Regions from separate parts of the Paenibacillus litoralis genome, predicted to be linked through region 1. Evidence: riboswitches for the same ligand, from Rfam matches in the RefSeq annotation. Region 1 holds a riboswitch; each other region holds the start of a gene.
What was found. Region 1 has a riboswitch for ZMP and ZTP ahead of rpiB (ribose 5-phosphate isomerase B). Riboswitches for the same ligand answer to the same signal wherever they lie in the genome.
Positions count from the first base shown of each region.

Region 1 (7,596 bases):
CCCGGCACGCAGGATCGGGATCAAGCCGATCTTGTTGCTTCCGGACACGATACGGCAGGTAGCCTTAGTAACAGGCGTCTCCACCTCCACTTGCTCGAGAGCGACGTTGCGCGTAATCTCGTACGCCATGAGCGAGGACACCTCGTCCACCAGCTCGCGGAAATCTTTCGTCTTCGTATTTTTATCACGTATGTACGTTAGTTTGTGCTGGATCAAAGGGTGATCGCAAACAAACAGGTTACCCATGTTGTTCCTCCCGATTGTTCTGCTTACATGACAGGCGCTTCCCATGCGTTACTCACGTTCTAAGCCTGTTGTCAACAGGAATTTACAGAAACCTTGCTTATTATACCACAATCGTTCAACATGCAGTATCGCATTTGTCGTCTTTTATAAATCGTTCCCGAAACGCGTCGAAAAATATCAGAATAATCCCGATTAACCGGCGCATCACCCTTATTTTCCAGAATCGCGCCTCCCCCGCCATGCTTCATTCCGAACCGTTTGCCCGCTAGCGAGACGATGATCAGGCTTCGACCCGAAATCGTGCAAAAAAACGGGTCGCAAGCGACCCGCTTCTATGAAAAGGAATGCCGATTATACCTGACTATAGGTAAGGCCCGGATACATCGGGTATTGCGCCGTCAAATCGGCAACCATACCGCGCACTTTATCGTGAACCGCAGCATCGTTCGGGTTTTTGAGCGTCAGTGCGATCATTTGGGCGATCGACTTCATGGCCGCTTGGTCAAATCCGCGGGAAGTCGCCGCAGGCGTACCGAGACGGATACCGCTTGTTACGAACGGGCTGGTCGGATCGAACGGAATCGCGTTCTTGTTAACCGTGATACCGACTTCATCGAGAATGTGCTGAGCCACTTTACCGGTTAAGTTGATGTTACGCAGGTCAACGAGCAGCAGGTGATTGTCGGTACCGCCGGACACGATGTCGAGTCCTTGGGCAATCAGCTCTTGCGCCATAGCTTGGGCGTTGTCGATGACGTTCTGTGCATACGTTTTGAACGAAGGTTGCAGCGCTTCACCGAACGATACCGCCTTAGCGGCGATAACGTGCATCAAAGGACCGCCTTGCGTTCCCGGGAATACCGCTTTGTCGATTTCCTTCGCCCATGCTTCCCGGCAAAGGATCATCCCGCCGCGCGGACCGCGAAGCGTTTTATGCGTCGTCGTCGTAACGAAATGCGCGTGCGGCACCGGATTCGGGTGCAAGCCCGTTGCAACAAGGCCCGCGATGTGCGCCATGTCAACCATGAACAGCGCGCCTACATCGTTAGCGATTTGCGCGAATGCTTCGAAATCGATCGTACGCGGATACGCGCTTGCGCCTGCAACGATTACTCTAGGCTTATGCTTGAAAGCCGCTTTGCGGACTTCGTCGTAATCGATGCGGAACGTTTGCTCGTTGACGCCGTATGCGACGAAATTGTACAGAAGGCCGGATGCGTTAGCCGGGTTGCCGTGAGTCAAATGGCCGCCGTGCGCCAGGTTCATGCCCAAAATGGTATCGCCTGGTTTTACCGTAGCCAAATATACAGCCAAGTTTGCTTGCGCGCCGGAGTGAGGCTGAACGTTCGCGTGCTCCGCGCCGAACAATTCCTTAGCGCGATCGCGCGCGATGTCTTCCACAACGTCGACATATTCGCAGCCGCCGTAGAAACGCTTGCCCGGGTAGCCTTCCGCATATTTGTTCGTCAATACCGATCCCATAGCTTCCATAACGGCAGGGCTAACGAAGTTTTCCGAGGCGATCAGCTCGATTTTGTCGCGCTGTCTGCCCAGCTCCAAATTCATCGCTTCCAATACTTTCGGGTCCGCTTTACGCAAATGATCCATGTTTGATTCCTCCTGAGTCGTAGTCGTTATAGACGGTTAGATGATGCTTCCCATTAATCGATAAGAAAAAATGATACCGGCAACGCTGAGCGTTAGCCTTTAACCTTGAATGAACGCTTAGGCGTTAAGAACAGCTCCCGCCCGCTTCGCCGGCGGCTTCCTCCGTATAGACGGCGCGCACGCCGCCGATCAGCTTCGGACGCGTGTAAGCGAGCTGTACCGGAGCCTGGCCGATCACGCGGATCGAAGGACGCAGCGGAACGGCAACGCGCCGCAAATGCATCCCGATCAGCGTGCCGCCGATGTCGATGCCCGCATGCGCGGCTATCTCTTCCACCAGCACCGGTTCCTTAAGGTGCCGGTACGCATAAGCGGCCATCGATCCGCCCGCTTTAGGCACCGGAATCACCGATACCTCATCAAGCTGCGGGCTGCGGGCCAGCAGCTCGCGCTCGATTACAAGCGCGCGGTTCAGATGCTCGCAGCACTGGAAGGCCGGATAGAAGCCGGCTTTGGCCCTTACCCGCATGATGCCGCGGTACAGCCGTTCCGCCACTTCAAGGGTGCCGGCCGTTCCGATGTGGCGGCCAAGTACTTCGCTCGTGCTCGTACCGATGACGACGATCTGGCCCGGCTGCACCCGTCCCGCTTGGATGAGCTCCCCGAGTACCGTCTCGACGTCCGCCTCGATCTTGTCCAGCGCAGCTTTCGGATCGACGCTGGCGGATTGTTCGGTTGCGATTTCTTCCGGTTTGACGTCTGATGACTGCATTGCGGCATCCCCTTTCCGTTAGTGGCGTCCGGATATACCCTGGCGCTGTTAGAAAGCCGCCAATCGGGCGCCTTCTTCCTGTTCCCTTACGGGTGGATGGAATACTTGTCTTCCAGCGCCTTGATTTTGCCAACGCGGGTTTCGTGACGCTGTCCATGCGAGAATGGCGTCTCTACCCAAATACGCACGATTTCCGCAGCGAGTCCGGGCCCGATAACGCGTTCGCCCAGCGCCAGCACATTGGAATCGTTATGGTCGCGCGTCGCTTTAGCAGAGAAGGTATCGTGTACGAGCGCGCAGCGGATGCCGGGAATTTTGTTGGCCGCGATCGACATGCCGATCCCCGTCCCGCAAATCAGAATACCGCGGTCGGCCTCGCCGGATACGACCTGCTCGCATACCGGCAGCGCGTAATCCGGGTAATCGACGGAATCGGTGCAGTCGCAGCCCACGTCGATAACCTCATGCCCCATTTCGGTAATCAGCGCCTTAATGCCGTCTTTTAACGCAAAACCGCCGTGATCGGAACCAATAACAATTTTCATAAGGACACCTCTTTCCTCAAAATCCGTACTCGTCGTACCTTTACAGAAAAGCCGCTTCCATTCCGGGAACGATCAGCGTTCCGGCTTCTTGCAAATTCCGTAGTCCAGGCACTTCCCTTAGTATAACCTATTCTTGCCGGAAAACAGAAAAAGAGCACACGCGTGCTTCCACGTCGTTGCTCTTTGCCCAGGCGACCGGCCGATTCCCTCAATGCTCCATTGTGGTTATTCCCACTTGTCGCCAGTTACATTGAGTCCTATTCACTTACCCCTATCATAACGCATTCCTGCCGCGCTGTAAAGATTCCGGATGCCTGCCGCATCTTGCTAAAATCGGTAGGGAGCAGGCGGCGCCTCGCAAGAGAATACCGAAGCGCCGGGAGCCCCCGCCAAGCGGTCAATCCGCTCTCAAGCGGCCCTGCAATTTATATAGGCTGCTTTCGATTTCCGCCGCGCAATGCTCATACATGGCTTTGGAGCCGCCGTACGGGTCGGCGATATCGTAATTCGGCAGCCGATCGGCCATATCGCGCAGCCTCCCCCATTCCTGCGGGCTTATAGGCTGGCCAAGGGCCTGCTTCATATGAAGCTCCGCGCTCAGCTCTCCGTGCTCGCGGACGGCCTCAAGCACCCTTGCGTCGTCCTCGGCGTACTCTTTGAGCGTGAACGTTTTGTCCGCGGAATCCGGGTACTGCTGAATGACCGACCGTTTATGGTTAACCGTCATGGTCAAAATCAAATCAGCCCAGCCGACGAGTTGGCCGGTGAGCGTTTGGGACGTAATCGAACCCGTAAACCCCTTGTCACGCAAAATCGATGCCGAATGCGCCGATACGGAGCAGCCGTCCATCGCGGCTACGCCGGCCGACTTTACTTCGACCGGAAGCCCCTTCACCCCCGCCAATATCCGCAAAAGCCCTTCGGCCAGCGGGCTTCGGCATGTATTCCCCGTACAGACGAACAAAATGCGATGAGCCATATCGTTTCGCCCCCTTCTCTCGCGAGCGAGTTATAGGTAGTGGTATGCTTCCATTGTAGCAAAAAGCGCGCTACAGCAAAAATTTGATGCCGAAAACGAGCAAGATGATGCCGCCGAACGCTTCTCCGTACTCGCCGACCCAAAGGCCCGCACTTCGCCCCAGCCACAGCCCGAGGATCGACATGATGCCGCCGAAGGTGCCGAACAACAGTACGGTAAGCAAGAAGTCCGAGGCGAACATCCCGAACGAAACGCCGACCGAGAACGAATCGACGCTGACCGTCAGCGCCAGAAGCACGATGCCCCACAGCGTGCCGTGATCGAACGACGGAGCGTCCTCTCCCTTCAGCGCACTATACAGCATATGCCCTCCAAGGAGAATTAAAAGACCCCCGCCCGCAGCGGTTGCCACATTGCCGAGCAGCGTCCCTACATAGTAGCCGGTAAACATTCCGAACAACGGCATCAGCACATGGAACAAAGCGGTGATCAAGCCGATTTTCAAAATGTGAATGAACCGGATTCCTTTCATGCCGATTCCGATGCCGAGCGAAAATGCGTCCAAGCCTAGCGCAAACGCCATCACCAGCAGCGTGGCAAGCTGTCCCCACATCGCCGCCGCCGTATCCATATCCCGTCCCTCCGATCCGCCTGTCCTTGTTCAACATATGCGGACAACTTGGGAAAGATGCTTGTACGGAACGTTTCGGAATCCAAATGGCAGGACAAGTCCTATAAGTCCGGCTATGAAAATAAGCGGCTAACGCGGCTTCCTTCTATTGCTATACCTCCACAACGCGATCCGCAGCCGCTTTGCGCAAGCGGTTCAAGACGGCCGCGCCGATGCCCCGCTCCTCCGGCGTTTCCGCCAAAATGAACGTCGCTCCGGCGTCGTCAAACCGGCGCAGCGCCGCATACAGGCCGCGTGCAACCGACTCCGGCTCTGCAAGACTTCCGCAAGGCACGACGAGATCGGCCGTATACAACGAAGCGCGCTCCGCAACCGTCAGGACGCCGGTTACTTCGCCGCGCGACCGCGCCGCGTCAAGCTCCTGCCGGATATAAGCCGCCACCCGCTCGGCGGAGTCCCCGCGGACGAGCGTAAGCCGGCCTCGCGGCGCGTAATGCGCGTACTTCATGCCGGGCGACTTCGGCGCCGTGGCCGTCAGCGGCTGCGCGCCGCCGTCTCTGCCGCCCGCCGGCGCGTCCGGGCCCGCAGCACCGCCGGCGGCCACCGCGCCGTAGCCGTCTGCGCCGTCATCGTGCGCCGCCGCAACGATCTGCGCCTCCGGCACGAGCTGCGCTAACCGCTCCGCGCTGACGCCCCCCGGGCGCAGCACGTGCACGCGTCCGTCCGCATCGACCTCGACGACGGTCGACTCGACGCCGACCCCGGTCGGCCCGCCGTCGACGATTCCGTCGATCAGGCCGTCCAGGTCGTCGCGCACGTGCTGCGCCTCGGTCGGGCTCGGCCGGCCGGAGCGGTTCGCGCTAGGCGCAGCGACCGGGCAGCCGGCGGCGCGCAGCAGCGCGAGCGCGAGCGGATGCTCGGGCATGCGCACGGCGACGGTCGCGAGGCCCGCCGTCACGCGTGGCGACACAGCGCCGGGTTTGACCGGCAGCACGAGCGTAAGCGGTCCCGGCCAGCAAGCGTCCATGAGACGGCAAGAAGTCTCATCCACGCGATCGACCAGATCGTGCAGCTGAGACTTATCCGCGATATGGACGATCAGCGGGTTGTCGGAAGGCCGCCCTTTTGCCCGGAAAATGCCTTCCACCGCTTCGGTGCTTCGCGCATCCGCGCCGAGCCCGTATACCGTTTCCGTTGGAAAAGCGACCAATTTCCCCGCGCGGAGAAATTCGGCCGCTTCTTGTATGATAGACAGCCGGTCCGGTAGGAGTTCCTTGCCGACTGCCCAATTTTTCGTTTTCATCAATAGAATCCTCTGCGTTTTTTGTTGTCATTATACCTCGCTAGTCGGACGCTGTCACGAAATCAGGAGAACCAGCCTTTAATGGCGGAGAAAATCGACTTGATTTTTTCCCAGATGAAAAATTTCATAGCCGGACGTTCGCCAAGCTGATCCGCTTCCACCGTTTTTTGCGTGCCCGAAGCGGAAACTACCACTTTCGTGCCTTTGGCGGACGTTTCCAGCTTCGTTTCCTTATCCTTCGCGTTCTGCTTCGATAAGGACTCTGCACTGCCGCTGCGCTTGTTGTCTTCTTTCGGTGCTTTTACCGACGTTTGCACGGGCTTCGCCGTATTTGCCGTTTGACGGACATCTGCTGTGTCCTTGTCTTTGGCTACCGCTTCACCCGACGCCGCATCCACGAAGCACAAGGGCGGGAACAGCACGCACCACCAGTTTTGTCCTTCGCCTTTGCCGAGCGTCACCCGCAGCGCTTCATACTCCCCTGCGGGATAGATGCGGTTGCCGTACATTTTCGTCGGAAACGGTACGATGCCGAGCTCTACGCTGTATCCGTACGCGTAACCGTGCTCCTCCAGCTGCTTGCCTACCAGGGCGCCAAGCTCCGGCAAATGATCACGCACGATCTGCCGGGCCTCGTCGATGCCTTGCGGCTCGCTCACCCATTTGTCCATTTCGGCGATGATCGCGTCGCGGATGACGCGTTTGATCGCTTGATCCTGAACGGCGTCGGAGTTGGCCAATATGCGAAGACGGATCGCTTCCGACGGAATGTCCGAGCCGACAACCGCCGCATTCGATTTATTCGTTTCCCAGCATGCGATCATTACCAGCATCGCGAATATGACGTACGCATATTGCCGTAACGAAACCCGTTTTACCATTGCGCACAACCCCTTCCCGTTCCATAGTCCAAGTATGGTCAGGAGGGGCTTGCTTTAAACCTAGCAATCTAGCAATTTTTTTAACGCTGGTTATCCTCGTAAAAGACGATCCGGTTGCCGAACGGGTCGGTCACACAGACCTCCCTTGTGCCCCAAGGAGTACTTTCGAGGCCCGGGCGCGCATATTTATAAGCTTTGGCAAGCAAACCGGCGTGGAACGGCTCGATGGGGCTCGCTTCGATCCGGACCGCCGAGCCCGGCGTGCAGTCGCCGTGATGTTCGGAAAGATGGAGGAGACAGGAACCCCGCGAAACCTGCATATATAACGGAAATCCTTCTTCAAACCGGTGCTCCCAATCGAGCTGAAACTCCAAAAATCCGATATAAAACGCTTTTGCCTTCGCCTCGTCGAAAATACGCAAGATGGGCGTTGCCGGCTTCATGCCGATTTCCGATTGCGTCAAAGCAATCCCCTCCTCTTATTCGGATACGATCCGCCGCCACACTCCATTCTCTAGTTCGCCAAATCATCCGGAACTCTAGGAGTCTAGCATTCTTATTGTATATCATTTCGGTAGACAAGAGGACAGAGACCTGGCCTGACGCAACTGGAAATTTACAAGTTCGGACG
Region 1 covers NZ_CP176395.1:52,559-60,154, reverse strand. Annotated here, with positions in the region: gene upp (uracil phosphoribosyltransferase) at 1-246, opposite strand, end outside; gene glyA (serine hydroxymethyltransferase) at 598-1,854, opposite strand; gene ACKGJP_RS00250 (TIGR01440 family protein) at 1,979-2,626, opposite strand; gene rpiB (ribose 5-phosphate isomerase B) at 2,713-3,171, opposite strand; ZMP/ZTP riboswitch at 3,350-3,430, opposite strand; gene ACKGJP_RS00240 (low molecular weight protein arginine phosphatase) at 3,569-4,150, opposite strand; gene ACKGJP_RS00235 (manganese efflux pump MntP family protein) at 4,221-4,781, opposite strand; gene ACKGJP_RS00230 (L-threonylcarbamoyladenylate synthase) at 4,933-6,084, opposite strand; gene spoIIR (stage II sporulation protein R) at 6,147-6,965, opposite strand; gene ACKGJP_RS00220 (glyoxalase superfamily protein) at 7,046-7,429, opposite strand.

Region 2 (7,596 bases), 110 kb from region 1:
CGTCGTCCTGCAGATTCCTGTCCAGTACCTGCAAAAGATGGTGACGCTCGAGCAAAAAGGCCATACGATCATGATTGTCGATAGCAGCGACCGTATCCTGGCGCATGAAGATTCGTCCAAGCTCGCCAGCGACGTTTCGGGGCTTTCCTATATCCAGAGAGCCAAACAGTCGGACAAAGACAGCGGCGTCCTGTCCGCATCGTCGGCTGACGGCGATATCAGCGTCATTTACCGAAAGTCGTCCTATACGGGTTGGACTTATTTCTCCGTCGTGTCCATCGGCGAAATAACGAAGGATTCCCGCTCCATCGGCTGGATCACGCTGCTGACTTGCTTCGTCCTTTTCTTTATCATTCTGATTTCGGCGCTTTTTGGCTCCAAACGTATGTACAACCCAGTACGCAAGCTGTTCCAATCCGTGCTCGGCCCGGTGGAGCCGCCGTCCGGCAAAGCGAGAAGCGACGAATTTACGTTTATCGGGGACCGCATTCGGTCGCTGCAGGATACGCAGCTTCAGATGTCCGGGCAGATCGAGACGCAAATCCAGCAATTGAAGCTGTTTTTCATGCAAAAGCTGTTCCGGAACGAGTTGACGGCTCAGGATATCCAGGAGCAGCTGCCCCCATTCTCGTTTCCGGTCGAGTGGAGATGGCTGTGCGTCTTAACGCTGGAAATCGATACGCTGGAAGGGACGCGCTATCGGAAGCAAGACCATGACCTGCTTATGTTCGCCATCAACAATATCGTCAGGGATCTCATTCCGGCAAAGCTTCAATTTACGCCGGTACCGGTAGACCAGTCTCAAGTCACGTTGCTGTGCGGGTTTGAGGAGAGTGAGGCGGATTTCAAAAGCTTTATTTTCGGGTGCGCCGAGAAAATACAGCAGACCGTCAAGGAGCTGCTGGACCTGCAGGTCAGCATCGGGATCAGCAGGCCGTTCCGGGAGGTCGCGAAGGCCCCGCAGGCGTTCCGCGAAGGCATCGAGGCGCTCAATTACCGGATCAAGCTCGGCCACCGGATTATTTTGCACATCGAAGACGTCCTGCACGGCGAAGCCATGCAGCCTCCGTACCCCTCCAGAAGCGCAAGCGAGCTGTACGACGCGATGCGTATGGCCGACCGTGAAAAGGCGGAGCTGTGCCTGAAGCAGTTTATGGCTGACATCGCCGCGATGGAGCTGACGCCCCGGCACTACGAGCTATTCTTATCGAGGCTGCTTGCCGATATCGTCCGGTTCGCCGAGGACTCGGGACAAGCTCTTGCCGCGCTTGCGGAAGAGCAAAGCTTATTTAAACAGCTGTTCGCCATCAAGACGCTTCAGGAAGTCGAAGCCTGGCTCTCCGCAGCGCTGATCGTACCGGTCATCGAATCGATCGAGAACCGGAACGATGCGCAGTATAAGCGCCTCTCGGACGAGATCGTTGCGATCATTCACGAGAAATACGATACGGACTTGACGCTGGAAGCGTGCGCCTCTCTGCTGAACTACCATCCGTCCTATATTAAGCGGGTGTTCCGCAAAGGAACCGGCATCAGCTTCAGTGAATATTTGTCCATGCACCGGATGACGGTTGCACGAAAATGGTTGTCCGAAACCGATATGAAAATTTCAGAAATCGCCGAGAGGCTCATGTACAACAACTCGCAAAATTTCATTCGCCAGTTCCGCAAAGTGGAGGGAATGACGCCCGGCGACTACCGCAAACGGCAAGAGAAATGATCGACATACCTGCAATCCCCGAGGAAACGCCCGCATGGCGCGCTACTCGGGGATTTTTTGCCTACAGCGCCCTAATGATTATAGGGTCCGTGATGATTATTGCCCCCGAAACCGGCCGCCCCCCAGCCTAATCGCCAAAAGGGGCTCTAGTGATTATAGACGGTTACCCGGCTCCAAGCGATGATAGTCCCACAAGGATAAACGCATTCGGCGTCTTTGATACCTGACGTTTGCCGAGAAATGGAACAATCGGCGGAGGATATCCTTTCTGACATTTTGAGAAAACGCTGGCGGCAACCCGCTGCGAAGTACAACGAAAGCGACGAATTAAGAATCAAGGAGGGCTTCCATTTGCAGTCTAACCCATTGCCAACCCGGATGCTGAACGAACGCATGGAGCGGAAACGGTGGGTCCGGCCGTTCATCCGGGATCGCTGGCTGTACTTCATGCTGATACCCGGTATCGCTTACTTCCTTCTTTTTAAGTACGTACCGATGTGGGGCGTATTGATCGGCTTCAAAAACTATCAGCCCTTCCTCGGCTTTACGGGCAGCGAATGGGTAGGGTTCAAGCATTTCGAGCGGTTTTTCACGAATCCGGTATTCGGCATGCTGCTCAAAAACACGTTTGTTTTGGCCATCTATAATATCGTGTTTTTCTTCCCGATGCCGATCGTCATCGCCCTGCTCCTGAACGAAGTCAGGAAGGAAGCGTACAAACGATTCGTCCAGACGCTCATCTATATTCCGCATTTCGTCTCCTGGGTTGTCGTGGTCGGGATCGCCTACATTTTCTTTACCTCGGAGGGCGGCCTATTTACCGAATGGATGAAGGCGTCGACGGGTAAGCAAATCAACTTGCTGGAAAGCGCGGATTGGTTTCGTACGCTAATAACGGCGGAGGTGATCTGGAAGGAGACCGGCTGGGGGACGATCATTTTCCTCGCCGCCTTGGCTGGAGTCGATCCGCAAATGTACGAGGCGGCCCGCATGGACGGAGCCAGCCGTTGGCGTCAGCTGTGGCATATTACGCTGCCGTCGATCCGGAACGTGATCGTGATTCTGCTCATCCTGCGGCTGGGCACGTTCCTCGACAACGGCTTCGAGCAGATCTACCTGATGCTCAACCCGCTTAACCGGGAAGTCGGCGAGGTGTTTGACACGTATGTGTATACGAGCGGCATTACGCAAGGGCAATTCAGCTACAGCACCGCCATCGGCGTGTTCAAATCGGTGGTCGGCTTCGTACTTGTCGCAGGAGCCAATTATTTAGCCAAAAAATTCGGCGAGGAGGGCGTCTATTGAATAAGCCGTCTCTCCGTTCCGCTGCCGTCGTTACCCTAAAGCGAGGTGAATCCGATGATCGAAGGTAAAACATGGGGCAACCGCCTGATCGACACGTGCATTTACGGCATTCTGCTAGCGTTCTCCCTGGCTACCTTCCTGCCGTTCCTGTATGTGATCAGCGCTTCGTTCACGGCCTCCGAGGTGCTGGTTCAGAAAACGTTCGTCCTGCTGCCTACGAAATTTTCGCTGGACGCGTACAAATACATTTTTTCCACCGAAACGCTTTCGCGAAGCCTGATCGTAACGATTTTGGTCACGCTCGCCGGAACGCTAGTGAATCTGGTGTTCACCATTTTGATGGCGTATCCGCTCGCCCGCTCCCATCTGAAAGGACGCAAGCCGATCATGCTGCTGATCGTCTTCTCGATGCTGTTCAGCGGCGGCATGATTCCGACGTATTTGGTCGTGAAGTCGCTTGGGATGATCAACACGTACTGGGCGCTCATTATCCCCGGCGCGATCAGCGCCTTCAATCTGATCGTGCTGAAAAACTTTTTCCAGCAGTTGCCCGACGGGCTTGAGGAATCGGCCAAAATCGACGGCTGCAACGACCTCGGTATTTTGATCCGGATCGTGCTTCCGCTCTCCATGCCGGCGATCGCGACGTTCTCGCTGTTTTACGCGGTCGGTCATTGGAACACCTTTTTCAACGCGATCCTGTATTTGAACGACCATACGAAATGGCCGATCCAGGTGCTGCTGCGGCAGATCGTCATCTTGTCGGAAGGCGGCATCGGCGATTCCAGCACGTTCGACGCGACCTTCGTCCCGCCCAGCCAGACTGTCAAAATGGCGTCGATCGTCGTCGCGACCGTACCGATCCTGCTCGTCTACCCTTTGCTGCAGAAGCATTTCGCCAAAGGCGTTTTTCTCGGCTCGATCAAAGGGTAAGAGCAAACCGAACCGGTGATTGCATCTTGCGGACTGAAGATGTATCATACAACAATTATTGAAGGGGCGATGTACATGAAAACATGGAAGCATACGACGGCTGCCGTTCTTGCAATCGGTTTGACGGGAGCGCTTGTCGCCGGCTGCGGTGGCAGCGCAACGACTGATGGCGGGAAGCAGGCAGACAGCTCGCCTAAAGCGGAATCCCCGAAGTCGAAAGAACCGCTTGCCATCAAAATGATGGTGCCGTATTGGAATGCCGAGCCGCCTAAACAGGACGGGGAAACGCTGAAAAAGGTACAGACGCATACGAATACGAAGCTCGATATCGTCTGGACGCCGGGCTCCGCCTATCAGGACAAGATGAACGCGAGTATCGCCTCTCAGGATTTGCCGCAAATTTTGTACGTACTAGCGAACGGCAACAAAAACGCCGGCTTGGTCAACGCGGTCCGCTCGGGCATGTTTTGGGAGATCGGGCCTCTCTTGAAGGATTATCCGAACCTGAGCAAAATCAACGAGCAAATGCTGAAGGACAGCGCCTTCGACGGCAAAATTTACGGGATTTACAAGTATATCCCCCAAGCGCGCAACGGCATCGTCATTCGCCAGGACTGGCTCGATAATTTAGGCATGCAGCAGCCCAAAACGCTGGACGAGTTGATCAAGGTGATGCGCGCGTTCACATTCAACGATCCGGACAAAAACGGCAAACAGGACACCATCGCCGTCGGCGGAGCCGGCACTAACGGCTTCGAGCTGTTCGTAGCCTGGTTCGGAGGGCCGAACCAATTCGATCTGAAGGATGGCAAGCTCACCCCCTCCTTTATGACCAAGGAATACATGGATGCGCTGAAGCTGTACAAATCGTTCTACGACGAGAATATTATGAACAAGGATTTTGCCGTCAACAAAAACGATTTCGACATGATTAACAAAGGCAAATCCGGCATGCTATTCGCCGCACTGGAAGAAGTCGAGTCCCGCTACGTCGATCTGTACAAAGCGTTCCCGCAGGCGAAGCTGGACGTCATCAGCAGAATCGAAGGGCCGAAGGGCGTCAGAGTCGTTACCCGGGGCGCATTCCCGCCGCAGTTCATGTTCCCGAAAACAAGCGTCAAAACCGAGGTCCAGCTCAAACAAATCTTGGGCTATATGGACAAATTGGCCGATCCGGACATGCAGAACCTGTTCACTTGGGGCTTCGAGGGCTCGACCTACAAGATGGAGAACGGCAAGCCGGTTCGTACCGACGCCCAGAAATTCAATACGGACATAGCCTCTTACGAATTCATGCGGTTTGACGATTCGTCCAAAGCGATGAAGGGCAATAACTCGCCGATCTTGGAAAAAGCGCTGCAAATGCAGATCGACAACTTCCCGACGGCTATCCAAAATCCGGTGCAAGCGCTCATTTCGCAAACCAATATCGAGAAGGGCAGCGAGCTGTCCAAAATCATCAGCGACGCCACGACGAAATTCATCATGGGTGAAATCGACGAGACAGGCTGGAACAAAGCGGTCGAGCAATGGCGCAAAACCGGCGGCGACCAAATCATTAAAGAATATGAGGAAGCCTACGCGAAAATCAACAAGAAATAGGAGAAAAGAGACCTTCGAACATTTGTTCGAAGGCCCTTTTTATGCGGAAGGACAGCTCGATCTAACAAAATAAAGAAAACTATCTTGAAAACTGTTCTTGTAATTTTCAGAATATTCGAGTAACATAAATGTCATCAAATCGAACGATGCGTAACTGGCGTAAACATGGAGAACCATGAGGGAGCGCATCGATAACGGCCGTACGCCTGGGCGAAGTGCTTGATCTTGCGATCGAGTGCTTCTTTTTGTTATTCGAATCCGAATGAAGGAAAGGCGGGTGAACGGCTTGAGGATCGCGTACATTTTGTTCGACGGGATGACGTCCTTGGATTTTATCGGCTTTTATGACGCCGTATCGTGGCTGAAAATCATGAAAGCAAAGGAAGACTTAACGTGGGATCTATGCGCGGACAAAGCGGAAATTACCGACGATCGCGGCATGACGATCAAAATCGGGCATGTTCGCCCCGATCTGTCCGGTTACGATGTCGTATTCGTTCCGGGCGGAATACCCACGAGGCAGCTGAGGCACGACGCCGATTTCATCGCCTGGCTGCAGACGGCCGCCAAAGCCGAATACAAGGTGTCCGTATGCACAGGTGCGTTGCTGCTGGGAGCCGCCGGCTTTCTGAACGGCAAGCAGGCTACGACGAATCCGTCCGCCTACGATCTGCTCGCGCCCTATTGCGACACCGTGCTCAAAACCCGCATCGTCCGTGACGGCAACGTTTTTACCGGCGGCGGCGTTTCCGCCTCTATCGACCTGGGGTTGTTTTTCGTAGAGTCGCTAGCGGGCATCGATTTCGTCAGGAAGGTTCAGGCAGCCATGGATTATCCTTATTATCGCCCCGGCCGAATGACGGACCTAGACATGCCTTTTGATTAATCGAAACGGGAGTGAGAACGATACTTATTAGACCGCTTCAAAATGGCGAAGGAGCCGCTATCGACGCCTTGATGGCGCAATATCCGCTGCAGTTTCCGAGCTTTGTCAGAATGAGGTATCCGGACCGGTGGCGGTCGTTCTGGGAAGCTGAAGGCTGCAAGCCTAGCGCTTACTATGTGGCGCTTGCCGGCGATGGAGAAATCGCGGGACATACCGGTTTTATTTACAATGATGAGGTCGGGCTTTATGAAATCGTAGGCGTCGTCGTTTCCAAGGAGCATGCGCGTCAGGGAATCGGCAGAGCGTTGATCGACCACGTTTGCAGGGACATTCGGGAGCAAGATGCCGCCAAAGTAATGCTCTATACGCTCGGCCATGCCGATACCGGGCCTACACTTCGCTTTTATCGCGATCTGGGCTTTGAAACGGCCGCCTGGGAAAAAGATTACTTTGCCCCCGCCTTCGATAGGGTCACGTTCGTGAAAACGCTGCGGAAGGAATATTGAATGCTGCTTGATAAGCGTAACATTAGTTCGGCGTCCTTATTATACCCAGACAGCCTACCTCTCCTACTTTTAACCACAAGGTATGAAAACAGTCCGGTGCTGTAAGATACAACCCGGACTGTTCGTTCATTGCCCCCCTAGGAGCGAAAAAAGTTCGGCAAATATGCTTTATGCTGCTCGAGCATTTCGTTCAGCATCTTCTCGGCAACATTCGCCGACGGCACAAGCGGATGATGCGTCAACGCCTGCAGCGCAAGCCCGCGATCGCCGTGAACGGCCGCTTCGATGGCCAACTGCTCGTAGCATTTGACTGCGTGGATCAAGCCTTTGGCCGCAAGCGGAATGTGCGATACCGGAAGCGGAATCGGCCCCTGCTTCGTTACGACACAGTTGACCTCGATACAAGCATCCGCCGGTAGGAAATCGAGAATGCCGCGATTGCTTACGTTAAGCGTTTGAATGTCGCGCGTATCGTTGTACAGCGATTTCATCAGGTTAACCGCCGCTTCGGAATAGTAGGCGCCGCCGCGTTTTTCAAGCTGCTTCGGCTTTTCCGACAGGTTCGGATCCTTATACAGCTCGAAAAGCTCGTCCTCTACCCGCTTCACCACCTCGGCGCGGGTTCCTTCCTTAGCCGAAGACGT
Region 2 covers NZ_CP176395.1:163,825-171,420, reverse strand. Annotated here, with positions in the region: gene ACKGJP_RS00735 (helix-turn-helix domain-containing protein) at 1-1,720, shown strand, start outside; gene ACKGJP_RS00730 (ABC transporter permease) at 2,099-3,025, shown strand; gene ACKGJP_RS00725 (carbohydrate ABC transporter permease) at 3,080-3,958, shown strand; gene ACKGJP_RS00720 (extracellular solute-binding protein) at 4,034-5,560, shown strand; ZMP/ZTP riboswitch at 5,701-5,779, shown strand; gene ACKGJP_RS00715 (DJ-1/PfpI family protein) at 5,847-6,446, shown strand; gene ACKGJP_RS00710 (GNAT family N-acetyltransferase) at 6,518-6,952, shown strand; gene ACKGJP_RS00705 (6-phospho-beta-glucosidase) at 7,090-7,596, opposite strand, start outside.
Region 2: it holds a riboswitch for ZMP and ZTP, as region 1 does, so the genes downstream of both, ACKGJP_RS00715 (DJ-1/PfpI family protein) here and rpiB (ribose 5-phosphate isomerase B) in region 1, are expected to answer to the same signal.

Region 3 (7,596 bases), 3.6 Mb from region 1:
TTGGGCGGAAAGCTCCAAATTCGCCCTCGCGGCACACCCTCTTGCAAAGGGGCTTGATCCCGACCGTCTTTACGCCGAGTTTAAGAAGCTGGATCTCGCGCTAGAACCTCTTTACCTGGACGAACAAATCACATTGACGGCATTCAGGGAGCAGCGCTTTATCGGAGCGTTAGCGGCCTTTCATGTTGCGGCCACGAAGGAAGATGCGGGGGTGTATGACGAATTGTTCCGACCTGCCATTCGGAAACACCTTAGGCCGAATGAGGAACGACTATCGTTTATGGAGAAGCTGAGCGGGTCATACCTGCTGGGGATCGTAACCAACGGCACGCTGCGTCTGCAAATGGATAAGCTGGAAGGCGCGGGGCTTGCTCCCTTCTTTCCTGAAGACTCCCTTTTCTGCTCGGATACGATCGGCCATTCGAAGCCCCATGCCCCCATCTACGAAGCAGCGCTTCGTCATTTTGGAGCGACTCCGGAGGAAACGCTATTCGTTGGCGATTCGTGGGAGAATGACGTTGTCGGCCCTTCCCTGCTGGGCATGAAAACGGTTTGGCTGAACCGAAGCGGCTTACCCGCTCCCGAATCGCTAGCCAAACCGCTCGCTATCATCCGCAATGTCACGGAATTGCATGACGATCTCTTTTGACGATACGCCTGCCTTATGCTCTTATCCGTCGATATACCGTATCAAGCACCGATTCCTTGTTCACATAAGCTTCATTTCGAAGTGCGCTTGCTTCTCCGCGAATTTTTTGTTCGAGCTGACTGCCACCTAAAGCCGGCAAGTTGATTTCTACGGTCAATAGGGCGGCTTGCAGCGAAGCCTCCAGCAGCAGGACGCCAATGCCCAGATCCGAGATCGCCGTCTTGTTCCCCGTTTCCGCCATCGCCCCGGACGCACGAATCGCATCCGTGCATAGCCTTGCAAGCCTCAGCGGCACATCGGCGGCAGCTTGTGCGGCCTCCCGCAGCGCTTCATCGCGAGACGCCCCTTTTGTAAGTTTCAAGGCCGCCATGTACGCTTCAAAAGCTTGGATATCCTCATGAAGCAGCGATTCGGACCGGGCGATCGCCGCCGCCATCTCTACTGCTAGCGTATTCGCCGCCGCCTCCGTTTGCGCAAACTTAGGACCCGTCGACAGCTTTGCCACCATGGAAGTCATCGAAGCGCCTAGCGCCGCCGCTAAGGCTGCGATACTTCCCCCGCCCGGCGTAGGCGACGCAGAAGCGGCCGCAGCCAGGAACGACCGAATCGTGGCGTCATACGGCACTTCCTCCGAGACAGCCGCTGCGTCCGTACCTTTAGATGGTTTCACCCGCTCTTCGCGCTGCCAATCCATGGCTCGAAGCACATTTTCGAACAAGATCATGGTTGTCACCGTACCGACTCCTCCCGGTACCGGTGTCATCGCCGCAGCCACTCGCAGGACATCGGGATCAACATCCCCCGCGATGCTTCCCTCCTCCGTCTCGTTAATGCCGGCATCCACCACAATCAGTTCCTCGTGCGCCGCTTGGACGCTCACCAGCCCGCGGCGTCCAGCTGCCGCAAAAACGATTTCCGCCCGGCGTACATGCTTATCCAAATCGGCAGTCCGGGAATGGCAGACGGTTACCGTAGCTTGCTCACGCTGCAGCAAATGATACAAGGGCTGGCCGACCGTCTCCCCTCTGCCGATCACGACCGCATGCTTGCCCGCAAGCGATATCCCATAATGCTTGAGCAACCGGATGCAGGCTTGCGGCGTAGCCGGCGCGATTCCGGGTCCGCCTGACAGCAAGGCAAGACGATTGGCTGGCGTTAATCCGTCCACATCTTTAAGCGGATCGATCGCTGCCGTCACCCGCTTCGCATCGATCGCCTTAGGCAAAGGAAGCTCCACCATAATGCCATGCGTCTTCTCGTCTTGATTCAGCGATCGGATGCAGTCTACGAGCGCATGCTCCTCCGCCCCGCTTTGGAACGGGTACAGATCGAAGGCGATGCCCAGCTTCTCCGCCGTTTTTCTTTTGGCGTTCACATACCATTCCGTTGCAGGGTCGCCCTCCACCCAAACTACGGCAACCCTGGCTGCCACGCCCTGCTCTTGGTACGCTTCCACGTTGGCCTTGATGGACGCTGCCAGTTCGTCGGCCAGCGGTTTGCCAAGCAGCTTTTTTGTACGCGTCATTTCATTCATCGTCTTCGCCTCCAACTATTTTTTGTACGAAAACAAAAAAAAGCACCCGACATGATCGTCGAATACTTTCGCCCAGGCGTACGGCTTTTATGTTCCGCGCGCTCCCCCGTGGTCGTCCACGTTCCGCCAGTTACGCGCAGCTTCCCTGCTTCCATCAGTTTATCAGACGAACGCGAAACGCACAACAATAATCATCCGCCGGATGCTGCCCTCTCGCTACAATAAAAAAGAAGACCTCGCGGTCTTCCCCTTCCGTCTTAGTCGCTGCAATTCGCCGGGTCGGCTTCTGCCGATGCGGCTTCCACTTGAATCTTCTCGGAAACGGTATCGCGAACGACCGACATGACCAGCTGCAGCAAATAGTTGATATCGCTTTGCGATTGCTGGAATTCCGTTACGATCGGAATCGAATCGAGCTCGTCCTGCAAGGACGTAATTTCGGCTTCGATTTTCTCAACCATTTGCGGATTTTTGAACGTGTTCTGGAAGGCGACGATCTCCTTCTGCTTTTTCTTGATTTGCTTGATCAAGCTCTGTACATGATCGTTATCGGCGATCTGCTTTTCCGCCTTCTGGTAGAACTCCACTTCGGACGATGTAGAAATCAACGCCGCGAGTTCTTTCGCCTTGCTCATAATATCTTCACGGACGATCAGGTCCGTGGAATTGTAATGCGGGATATCGCATGATTCGACTTCATGATTGTGATGATGCTCCGACATATCGACGCCTGCCTTTTATCAAATTTAGGAGAGAGTCGCCTCTCCCTTTCTTTTTTTGTAAGGAACCTGCCTTAGATGGCTTGTTGCACGGACTCCGGGATCAAATCTCCATACAGCACCCACGTCTGTGGCTCGGTAATTTTCACCTGTGCGATCGTTCCGATCAACTGCTTCGGTGCAACGACATGAACGAGCTTATTCGTACGCGTGCGAGCCGACAGCACATCCGGGTTGTTTTTGCTTTCCCCTTCGATCAGCACTTCTACGATCTCGCCTCGCAAGCTCTCGTTGCTTTGTTTGCCAAGCTCTTTCATAAGGTCGTTCAAGCGCTGCAAGCGCGCTCTCTTGACATGCTCGGGCACGTTATCCTCCATCGAGGCCGCAGGCGTTCCTTCACGCGGGGAATAGATGAACGTATAAGCCGAGTCGTATTTCACTTCGCGAACCAGCGACATCGTATCCTCGAACTGCTCCTCCGTCTCGCCCGGGAAACCGACGATAATATCGGTCGTCAGTACGGCGTCCGGTATCGCTTTGCGGATTTTGCCCACCAGCTCAAGATAATGCTCGCGGGAATATTTGCGGCTCATTCGTTTAAGAATTTCCGTATTGCCCGACTGCACCGGCAGATGGATATGCTCCATCAAATTGCCTTTTTGGCTAAGCACCTCGATCAAACGATCGTCGAAGTCGCGGGGATGCGAAGTCGTGAACCGGACGCGCGGGATATCGATTTTGGAAATGTCGTCCATCAAATCTCCGAACGTATAGTCGATATCCTCGAAATCTTTGCCGTAGGCGTTGACGTTCTGGCCGAGCAGCATAATCTCCTTGAAGCCGCGGCGCGCCAAATCCCGAACTTCCGCAATGACGTCATCCGGTCTCCGGCTCCGCTCCTTGCCCCGGGTATAAGGAACGATGCAGTACGTGCAGAACTTGTCGCAGCCGTACATGATATTGACCCATGCTTTAATGCCTTCGCGCTTTTTGGGCAGGTTCTCGATAATGTCGCCTTCCTTGGACCACACCTCGACAACCATTTCCTTGCTGAAATACGCGTCTTTTAACAAATGAGGCAGACGGTGAATGTTATGCGTACCGAAAATCATGTCCACGAACGCATGCTTCTGCATGATCCGCTTCACAACCGCTTCCTCTTGAGACATGCAGCCGCAAACGCCAAGTACGAGAGACGGTCTTTCGGCTTTGAGCGCCTTCAAATGCCCCAGCTCGCCGAACACTTTATCCTCCGCATTTTCGCGGATCGCGCAAGTATTGAGCAAAATAACGTCCGCCGCAAGCTTATCTTCCGTGCGCTGGTAGCCCATTTGCTCCAGCAGACCCATCATCGTTTCCGTATCGTGCTCGTTCATCTGACAGCCGTATGTCGTGATCAGGTAGAACTTATCCTTACCGAACTCTTTCATATCTTCCGGAATGCTGAAATCGTAGTGGACTTGGATATCTTCCTTGCCCCTGCTTTTCTCGTCTTTATGGCTTGGAGCCGCATTGACCGTAATATTCCGACCGCTTACGCGGTATGTTGTTTTCCCGTCTTCCTGCTTGACGACTTTCGCGTTAGAAAAGTCGAAATATTGGGAGTAGTCTTTGTCGCCCTTGACGGATTTTAAGTCCGCTGGCTGATTACTCTCCTTAGACATGCTTGTTTCACTTCCCTCTATGCTTGAAATGTCATCGTTTTATGATTTAGTAGTCCAATAACGTATTATAACATTTTACCATTCGGTAATCCATGTTCGCTTTTTGACAAAAATAAAATCCTCTCTATCCAGCCTAAGGAGAGGATTTAGCGGTAAATGGAATCAAACCGGACCGTTCCGTCATTCAGCCTGCATGATATCCGCCGTGTCGCCTGTCTTCACGCCCGCCGCATTGGCTTCATCGGTATCGATGTGCATATCCAGCGCATAATGATCGGATACTCTTGCAATAACCTGCTCCAATATTAAAGGCCGTTCGCCGTTCAACCTGACGGTTAGCAGCTGTCTGTCAACAATCCCAAAGGCCGCCGCATCGCTAGTATGAAAATGAATATGTCGGGCAGCTACGATCACGCCCTGTTCCAGCCGAACCTCGCCTTTCGGACCGATTACCGTTATGCCCGGCGTTCCTTGAATGTCGCCCGATTCCCGCACGGGGGGATTGACTCCGATCGAGAACGCATCCGTCCGCGAAATTTCAAGCTGCGACCGTCCCCGCGCAGGTCCGAGTATTCGTACCGCTTCGAAGCGTCCTTTCGGCCCGACGACCGCTACGGTCTCCTCGGCCGCATACTGTCCGGGCTGCGTCAGCTGCTTTAATATCGTCAATGGATAGCCTTCACCGAACAAACGGTCTATATGTACTGGCGATAGATGAATATGTCTAGCCGAGACGCCGACAGGGATCCGAATCAAGCCGCTCTCTCCTTTCCCTTGCTCTTCTAGTATACTGCCAAAAAAGACAAAGACATACAGCAGATGCCGTATGTCTTTGAAGGGGTTCCGACTTATTTGAATTCTGCCACAAGCTTGTCAAATTGCTCGGACGAAAGCTTAAGATCTTGTTTCACAAGCGGCTCTTCTTTGAAGCCGTGAACGAGATTTTCGTAGCTTCTTCTGGACTTGTCTTGATAAATAAGACCGGTCAGCATGCCGTTCGTTTCCATGATTTTGGTCATTGCCGATACGCGGTTGGACGAATCGTATTCAGGGGATTCTTCCAGATCGACAATATTCTCTTTAAACCAGTCGTACGTGTTGATTTTATTGAACGTTACGCAAGGGCTGAATACGTTGATCAGCGAGAAGCCTTCATGCTTCATGCCTTCTTCGATCAGCGTCGTCAGCTGCTTCAGGTTGCTGGAGAACGATTGAGCAACGAATGTCGCACCTGCAGCCAGCGCCATTTCGAGCGGAGAAAGAGCCGACTCGATCGAGCCTTGCGGCGTACTTTTTGTTTTGAAGCCTTCGGCGCTGCGCGGGGACGTTTGTCCTTTGGTCAGACCGTAGATTTGGTTATCCATAACAATGTAAGTCATGTTGATGTTACGGCGAATGGCATGAACCGTGTGGCCCATCCCGATCGCGAAGCCGTCGCCGTCGCCGCCGGAAGCGATAACGGTCAGGTCGCGGTTAGCCATTTTGAGGCCTTGCGCGATCGGCAGCGAACGGCCATGAATGCCGTGGAAGCCATAAGCGTTAATGTAACCGGAAATACGTCCGGAACAGCCGATACCGGAAACGATGGCAAGCTGTTCTGGCTCAAGGCCTACGTTGGCTGCCGCTCTTTGGATTGCCGCTTGCACGGAGAAGTCACCACAGCCAGGGCACCAGTTAGGTTTTACATTGTTGCGAAAATCTTTTAATGTTGCCATGCGATCAGCCCCTTACATTCTTTGTGAATTTCTGCCGGCAAGAACGGGTTCCCGTCGTATTTCAACAGGTTATGAATCTTATCCCCGCATCCGAGGTGCAGCTTGATCAGCTGAGACAGCTGTCCAGTAGCATTGTTCTCGACTACGACGATTTTCTTCGCTTTGTCGGTGTGCGGCTTCAGCAGCTCCGTAGGGAACGGATGCATCAGACGAACGGTGACATGATTGGTCTTAATGCCTTCTGCCGTCAGACGAGCTCTAGCTTCGTCAATCGTTCCGCCTGTCGAACCCATGCCGATAATGAGCATATCCGGTTCTGCATGCGGCGCATCCGCATGGATCGCATTCGTCACTTTCACGTGCTTCAGCTTCTCCATACGTTTATCCATCATTTTCTTACGGTTGATCGGGCTCTCCGAAGGACGGCCTTCTTGGTCGTGCTCTACGCCTGTCACGTGGTGAATACCGTTCTTCACGCCGGGAATGACGCGAGGCGATACGCCGTCTTCCGAAAATTCGTAACGCTTGAACAGCTTGTTAGGCTCTTGCTCAGGCGCTTCGGTAACGAGCTTTCCGCGATCGATCGTAATTTTATTGTAGTCGAGCATTTCAGCCGATTGTTTACCCAAGCTAAGCTGCAGATCGGTAACGATGATAACCGGGCATTGGAATTGCTCCGCCAAGTTGAAAGCTTCGATCGTATCGTAGAAACATTCTTCTACCGAGCTAGGAGAAATAACGATTTTTGGAATTTCACCGTGCGTCCCGTGAATCATGGCCAAAAGATCGCTTTGCTCTTGCTTTGTCGGCAAGCCCGTCGAAGGACCGCCACGCTGCGTATCGACGATAACGACCGGCGTTTCCGTCATACCGGCAAGACCGATCGCTTCCATTTTCAACGAAAGCCCCGGACCTGCGGAAGCCGTAATCGCACGAGCGCCGCCATAGTTTGCTCCGATTGTCATTGCCATTGCAGCAATTTCATCCTCGGTTTGAATAACGGTGCCGCCGAATTTAGGAAGCACTTTAATCAGATATTCCATAATTTCGGATGCCGGCGTGATCGGGTAAGCAGCCATGAAACGGCAACCTGCCGCAACGGCGCCCAGCGCGATCGCGTCGTTACCGATCATGAACAGCTTTTGTTGGCCGTCAGCAGGCTCAAGCTGCAGTTCGTGAATCGGGCCGCCTGCGAGATCCAGGACGAATTTCGCGCCGCGGGCAACCGCTTCGATGTTCTTCTCGACGACTGCCAGACCTTTGCGTCCGAATTCTTCTTCAACTGCTTTATTAAATACTTCCATCGGCAATCCGA
Region 3 covers NZ_CP176395.1:5,173,678-5,181,273, forward strand. Annotated here, with positions in the region: gene ACKGJP_RS21730 (HAD family hydrolase) at 1-649, shown strand, start outside; gene ACKGJP_RS21735 (cyclodeaminase/cyclohydrolase family protein) at 663-2,183, opposite strand; ZMP/ZTP riboswitch at 2,247-2,327, opposite strand; gene ACKGJP_RS21740 (RicAFT regulatory complex protein RicA family protein) at 2,441-2,905, opposite strand; gene miaB (tRNA (N6-isopentenyl adenosine(37)-C2)-methylthiotransferase MiaB) at 2,977-4,566, opposite strand; gene pduL (phosphate propanoyltransferase) at 4,747-5,322, opposite strand; gene ACKGJP_RS21755 (2-oxoacid:ferredoxin oxidoreductase subunit beta) at 5,415-6,281, opposite strand; gene ACKGJP_RS21760 (2-oxoacid:acceptor oxidoreductase subunit alpha) at 6,269-7,596, opposite strand, start outside.
Region 3: it holds a riboswitch for ZMP and ZTP, as region 1 does, so the genes downstream of both, ACKGJP_RS21735 (cyclodeaminase/cyclohydrolase family protein) here and rpiB (ribose 5-phosphate isomerase B) in region 1, are expected to answer to the same signal.